3 regions of the Rhodococcus daqingensis genome follow, and region 3 is predicted to be linked to each of the others. Evidence: riboswitches for the same ligand, from Rfam matches in the RefSeq annotation. Region 3 holds a riboswitch; each other region holds the start of a gene.
What was found. A riboswitch is a leader RNA that binds a small molecule or an ion and turns the genes downstream of it on or off. The one in region 3 is predicted to bind cobalamin.
Positions count from the first base shown of each region.

Region 1: another riboswitch for cobalamin. It lies ahead of ACFQS9_RS20135 (ABC transporter substrate-binding protein); the one in region 3 lies ahead of metE (5-methyltetrahydropteroyltriglutamate--homocysteine S-methyltransferase).
Region 2: another riboswitch for cobalamin. It lies ahead of ACFQS9_RS26170 (CbtB domain-containing protein); the one in region 3 lies ahead of metE (5-methyltetrahydropteroyltriglutamate--homocysteine S-methyltransferase).

Region 1 covers NZ_JBHTCS010000024.1:191,105-193,362, forward strand. The annotation lists gene ACFQS9_RS20125 (DNA-deoxyinosine glycosylase) at 1-412, shown strand, start outside; gene ACFQS9_RS20130 (TIGR02611 family protein) at 499-876, shown strand; cobalamin riboswitch at 869-1,017, shown strand; gene ACFQS9_RS20135 (ABC transporter substrate-binding protein) at 1,124-2,131, shown strand; gene ACFQS9_RS20140 (FecCD family ABC transporter permease) at 2,254-2,258, shown strand, end outside.
Region 2 covers NZ_JBHTCS010000030.1:369,795-372,052, reverse strand. The annotation lists gene ACFQS9_RS26175 (glycosyltransferase) at 1-1,030, opposite strand, end outside; cobalamin riboswitch at 1,150-1,278, shown strand; gene ACFQS9_RS26170 (CbtB domain-containing protein) at 1,305-1,499, shown strand; gene ACFQS9_RS26165 (CbtA family protein) at 1,490-2,258, shown strand, end outside.
Region 3 covers NZ_JBHTCS010000009.1:166,272-168,529, reverse strand. The annotation lists gene metE (5-methyltetrahydropteroyltriglutamate--homocysteine S-methyltransferase) at 1-1,491, opposite strand, end outside; cobalamin riboswitch at 1,641-1,837, opposite strand; gene ACFQS9_RS05245 (pyruvate carboxylase) at 2,152-2,258, shown strand, end outside.

The DNA of each region.
Region 1 (2,258 bases), on a different contig from region 3:
CGCGGGCATGTACTACGCGAATCCACGCAACAGCTTCTGGCCGATCATGGGTGAGCTGTTCGACGCCGGACCGTGGCAGACCTACCCGCAGCGCCTGCGGCGGCTGCAGGACGAGGGCATCGCATTGTGGGATGTGCTCAAACGGTGCAGGCGGGAGGGCAGCCTCGATTCGAGTATCGAGTCCGGGTCCGAGGTGGCGAACGACTTCGGGACGCTCTTCGATCGTCACCCGCGGATCGGCCGGATCTTCTTCAACGGGGTCACGGCCGAGCAGGCGTATCGGCGCACCGTCGTCGCGCGGGGTCTGCATCCGGCGGAGGTCGACATGGTGAAGTTGCCGTCGACAAGCCCGGCGAACGCGGGCACCTCGGCGGCGAGCAAACTCGAGGCCTGGCGGGCGGTCGCGAGGTAACGCGGCGGCCACGGCATTGCGCCGGGCCCGTCGGTACTGTGGTCCGGGTGGCGACGACCGAGAACCATGCGACCGAGAACAGGTGGATGCGCCTGCGCCGACGCATCGCCGGCAACCCGGCCCTGAACCTCGCCTATCGGATCTGCGTCGGCGTGATCGGCGGAGCGGTCCTGGTCGTCGGCATCGTCGCCATTCCCTATCCGGGACCGGGCTGGCTGATCGTCTTCGCGGGACTCGGCATCCTCGCCTCGGAGTTCGCGTGGGCCCACCGTCTGCTCCGGTTCGTGCGGGAGCGCTACGACCGGTTCATGGCCTGGTTCGTCCGGCAGTCGATCGTGGTCAAGGGACTGGCCGCGTTGCTGACGTTCGCCATCGTGATCGGAACCCTGTGGGTGCTGGGCACTCTCGGACTCATCGGCGGATGGGTGGGCATCGAGCACCCGTGGCTGCGGAGCCCGCTCTAGGCGTCATCACGGCTCGTGCATACTGCAGGAGCACTACTGACCTTCGCGCAGGGGAAGTCCGGTCGAAATCCGGCGCTGACCCGCAACGGTAGATCGCTCACGCGACAAGCCCGATTACCTGCCGATCGTCATGCGACTCCCATTCGTCGTGGTCTACGAAGCGGAAGTCCGGTGGGGCGGGATCCGGTGTGCTCGGGTTCCTTCGAGCTGGACCCGTCCTCGGCGACCCCTGAACCAGAGGTCTGCTATGAATCTCACCAGCAAGCGACGCGGTATCGCTTCGGTCGCACTCGTTCTCGGTCTCGCACTCGCGGGATGCTCCAAGGGGGAGTCGGTCACCGAACGCGCGGACGCCGCCGACTTCGCGGAGCCGGTACACATCACCAACTGTGAACGTGCCGCGACGTTCGACGCCCCGCCGCAACGCATCGTCTCCATGAACGATCACGTCACCGAGACGCTCATCCTGATGGGCGTCGGCGACCGGATCGTCGGGATGGGATACGGCGAACAGCCGAACCCGCTGCCGGAGACGGCCGATCGGTTCCGGAAGATCCCCAGCCTCGGCAAGGAGTACCCCACGGCCGAACAGATCCGCGATCTGGAACCCGATCTCATCGTCGGCGGGATGCGCAGCGCGTTCGACGCCAAGGAGGGACGCGATCGGGACCAGTTCGAAAAGGAGGGCATCGCGACCTTCCTGTTCTCCGAATACTGCGGCAAGGGCTTCCCGTCGATCGGTCTGCTGGAGAACGACTTCGCGCAGCTCGGCGAGATCCTGGGGGCGGAGGCGGAGGCCTCGACCCTCACCGAGCGCGTCACCGAGCCGCTGGAGCGGGTGCGGTCCACCCTCGCCGCCGCGGGCGCCCAGCCGGTGCCCACCTTCTTCTACGACGGTGGCGAGGCGGAACCACTGTCGATCGGCGGAGTCGGGATCGGCAATCTCATCGCCGAGTACGCGGGCGCGCGGAACATCACCTCCGAGGGCCAGAAGCCGTACACCACCACGACGTGGGAAACGGTCGGCGAACGTGCCCCTGAGGCGATCGTCGTGCTCGACTACGGCAACGCGCCGGTGGCCCAGAAGCTCGAGTACCTGCGCAGCCAGCCCATCGCCTCGGCGACCCCGGCCGTGCGCAACAACCGGATTGTCGTCGTGCCGCTCGACGACTTCTTCGAGAGCCCGCGGATGGTCACCTCGGTCGAGACGATCGCGAAGGCGCTGCATCCCGGGGTCTTCGGCGGGCAGGGGTGACGACCGCGGTCCGCGCCCGGCCCGAGGTGGTCACAGCGCGTCGGGCCGAGCCCCCGCCGTCGCTGTTGCGACGGCGGGGGACGTTCCCGCTGTTGATCATCTCCCTCCTCGTGGCGCTCTCGATGTC
Region 2 (2,258 bases), on a different contig from region 3:
ACTCGCGGCATGCACCCGCCGGGATGGCAAGGACACCGGTGATGGCGTCCGCGAGCGCGACCCCCCGCCCGTGCGCGAGTGCCCCGCATGCCGGGGTGATGATCTCCGCCAGGGCGGACGATCGCGCCGCGACCACAGGCGTTCCCGCCGCCAGCGACTCGAGGGCCGACAGGCAGAACGTCTCGTGCGGGCCGGGTGCCAGGGTGACATCGGCGGAGGCGAACAGCGTCGCCAGCCGATTCGCGTCGCCGATGAAACCCGTGAAATGCACCGGTAGCCCCCTCGCCCTGTGCCGCAACGCTTCTCGCCTCGGCCCGTCGCCCGCGATCACCAACCGGATGTCCTGGCCCTGCCCCACGAGGGACCTGACCGCGTCGATGCTGCGATCGACGTGCTTCTCCACCGACAGCCGCCCGCAGTGCAGCAGCAGCCGTTGCGACTGCCGCGCGTAGCGCTCGCGCACACCCAGGTCCCGCCGATCGGGATGGAACAGCGCGAGGTCGACGCCCAGCGGAACGCGGTACAGGTTCCCGGCACCGATCCGGGTGAACTCCTCGGACGCGAACGCGGTGGTGCAGACCACCGCATCGAAGTCGCGCGCCATCCGCGTATTCGCGCCGTCCGCCCACGAACGCGCGGTCCGCTGGGGCAGCAGCTGCCCGAGCAGCCGGTCGAGCCGCTCGTGAGAGACGACCACGCTCCGGATGTCGCGCCGACCCGCCCACCGCCCGAAACCCCTCAACGTCAGCCGATCGGACACCTCGAGCGCGGCGGGGCGCAGCCCGCGCACGACGTCCGCCACCCGACGCGGATTGACGGCCCGATAGCCACCGGTGCCCGGGATCGGCACGGCCGCCAGAGTGATCCGCAGGACCCCACTCGCCATCACCTCCTCGGCGTCACGCTCACCGGGAACGACCAGGGTCACCTCGTGGCCGCGCTCGCAATACCCGGCACCCCAGTTGTGCAGTGCGGTGCGCAGCCCGCCCGACCGGGGACCGTAGAAGTTGGCCAGCTGCACTATTCGCACCGAACCATCGATCCCTGTCGGCATGGCGATCCCGCCAACGGTCGCCGACCGCCCGATGAAGTACGCGCGAACGTCTCGCCGGCCGACCGAACCGGGTTGCGATTGACACCACCATCGGGTGAATGCGAGAGTGCGCTGGTAACAGCGATGGTTGACGGGAATCCGGTGAGAGTCCGGAGCGGTCGCGCCACTGTGATCGGGGCACACCCTCGACAGCCAGATACCGAGGCCATCGCACGGGCTTTTTAGGGGACGCGAAATCCCAGGAGGAACCATGGCACTCGTACACAATCCCAGCACGGCGACCGATTCAGTCGGCATCGCGATGATCATCGCGGGCGTGGTCCTGCTCGCGATGCTGACCCTCTACCTGGTCGGCTTCGACCAGGGTGCGGTCTCGCGCACCGGCATGTACATGCACGAGCTGATGCATGACGGTCGCCACCTGCTGGGCCTGCCGTGCCACTGACCGGAACCTTCAAGAACCTCCTCATTCGCGGCCTGCTGGCCGGCCTCGTCGCCGGACTGCTCGCCGGTGTCGTCGCGTTCGTGATCGGCGAACCGCACATCGACGCGGCCATCGCGATCGAGGAATCCGCAGCGGCGCCCGTCGAGCCACACGGGCACGACGCCGGCACGGCCGAGGCCGCCACCGGCGGACATTCGCACGGCGACTCCGAGGAACCCCTGGTCAGTCGGGACGGGCAGCGGTTCGGCCTGTTCCTCGCGACCACCCTCGCGGGCCTGGCCCTCGGCGCACTGTTCGCCGCGGTCGCCTACTACGCGCGGCGGGTCAGCAGCCTGTCCGGCCCGATCCTCGCCCTGGCCCTGGCCGGTCTCGGCTGGCTCGCGGTCGAGGCCGTACCGTTCTTCAAGTACCCGGCGAACCCGCCCGCGGTCGGCGATCCGGAGACCATCAACAACCGGACGCTGCTGTGGCTCGCCACGGTGGTGCTCGGCCTCGCGGCGGTGGCCATCGCCGCGTACGTGGCAAAGCGCCTGGCCGCCAACGAGTTCCTGACCGTCCGGATCGCGGCGCCGCTGCTCGCCTTCCTGGTGGTCGTCGGCTTCGGATATCTGGTGCTCCCGGACATCGACGAGGTCGGCCCCGACTTCCCCGCCAGCCTGCTGTGGGAGTTCCGGGTGTCCTCGCTCACGATCCAGGCCACGCTGTGGCTCGCGCTCGGCCTCGCTTTCGCGTTCCTCACCGAGCGCGCCGCGAAGGCGA
Region 3 (2,258 bases):
GAAATACTGCACCATGTCGTTGCGCTCGGGCTCGCCGTGCACCAGCACGTCGAGGCCCAGCCGTTCCTGAAGGGCGATCACATCGGCCACCTCGCCGCGCATCCGGCGGACGTACTCGGCCTCGTCGATCTCGCCCTTCCGCAGCGCGGCCCTGGCCACCCGGATCGCGGTCGTCTGCGGGTACGAGCCGATCGTGGTGGTGGGCAGTTGCGGCAGCGGCAGGACGGCCGCCTGCACCTCGCGACGCTCCGCGGCGGGACTGCGTCCGTCGTCGGACGCCCGCAGGGTGGCGAGTCGCTTCCGGATCGCCTGGTCGTGCAGCCGGGGATCGGCCGCCCGGGTGGCCTGGGCAGCCGCTGCCTGCGCCAGCTCCGCGGCGACGGCCTCGCGACCGGAACGCAGGCCGGTCGCGAGGGTGGTCACCTCGCGCACCTTCTCGGATCCGAAGGCCAGCCAGGACCGCAGCGCGTCGTCGAATCCGGTCTCGCTCTCGAGCGAGTACGGCACGTGCAGCAGGGAGCAGGAGGTGGAGACCGCGACCGAACCGACACTCTCACGCAGGGTTTCGAGGGTCGTCAGGGATTCGGCCAGGCCGTTGCGCCAGATGTTCCGCCCGTCGACGATCCCGGCGACGAGGTGTTTGCCCGCCAGTTCGGGGATCCCGGCCAGCGTCTCCGGGTCACCGGCGACGAGGTCGATCGCCAGTCCCTCGACGCCGGTCCTCGCCAGTGTGGGCAGCGCGGCGCCGAGGTCGCCGAAGTAGGAGGCGAGCAGGATCGCGGGCCGGTGTTCGAGCGCGGACAGCGCCCGGTACACCTCGCCCGCGGTCGCGGTCGCGATCTCGGACTCCGTGCGATCGGCGACCAGCCCGGGCTCGTCGATCTGGACCCACTCGACGCCTGCGTCCACCAGCAGCCCGAGCAGCGCGGCGTACAGAGGGAGCAGCTCCCCGACGCGGGAGAGGAGCGACGACTCGAAGTCGGTCGCCTTCGACAAGAGCAGGAAGGTGACCGGTCCGATCAGCACCGGCCGAGGTGCGATGCCGAGGGCCTGCGCCTCCGCCACCTCGCCCAGCACCTTCGAGGGGTCGAGGGTGAACCGCGTCGAGGCGGTGATCTCCGGGACCAGGTAGTGGTAGTTGGTGTCGAACCACTTCGTCATCTCGAGCGGGGTGATGGTGGCGGTGCCGCGGGCCGCGGCGAAGTAGCGGTCCAGCGCCGTCGGCTCCCCGGCGACCCGTTCCGGTAGCGCGCCGAGCATCGCGGCGGTGTCGAGCATCTGGTCGTAGTACGAGAAGACGTTGACCGGAACGGAATCGATCCCGGCATCGCGCAGATCGGTCCAGCTCTGTGTGCGCAGGTCCCGCGCGACGGCGTCGAGCGCGGAAGCGTCGAGCCTGCCGGCCCAGTAGGACTCGACGGCCTTCTTGAGTTCGCGGCGGGGGCCGATGCGCGGGGAGCCCAGCACGGTTGCGGTGAAGGTGGATGTCACGGTGTTCTCCAGTTGCTGACAGCTTAGGCGGCCACCACCGGCAGACGAAGAGCACGAACCGAGCCCTGTGTGGCGCCCACATGCGGGCAGCGGTCAGCACCGATCCGATCTACTCGCCCATTCCACGAGGCGGTGGACCGTCGGGCACGGCGTGCCCGACGCAGTCGGCAGGTCTTCGGACTCGCAGGCGCCCGGTGATCGACACCGGTCCTAGTGGCCGTCGCTTCCCAGACGTGCGTCCAGTGCGTGATGACGGCGGTCGTTCCTGCATACCGCTGCGGGACAGTCCCGGATTCTCACCGGGTTCCCTCTCACACGTGTCCCTGTCGACAGGGACACGTGCTTCGACGCCGGGCGGGGACTTCGGGGCTCCTCACGACCACACCGGGCGGACCGATTGCACTGCCGAGTATATGAGGCGGACCGGGAGCGATCGACCAGCCCGCTGCGGAGGCGTTCGCCCGCGGTTCGGGCCATCGGCGAACCCTGCGAAGGCGGCCGAGAAGAAGTCGAATCCGCAGTTCACGGCGGGTGCCGTAGTCCTGTGAGGTGGGGGCCGGTAGCGTACTGCATCGTTACAGCGGGTCGAGTATGCGGAAATTTCCCGGATGCTAGGACGCCGTCCGGCGAGCGGTACGAGAGCAAGGGTAATTTTCAGCGATGTTCTCAAAAGTTTTGGTTGCCAATCGCGGGGAAATCGCGATCAGGGCGTTCCGTGCCTCCTACGAGCTGGGCGCGGGAACCGTAGCTGTCTTTCCGTACGAGGA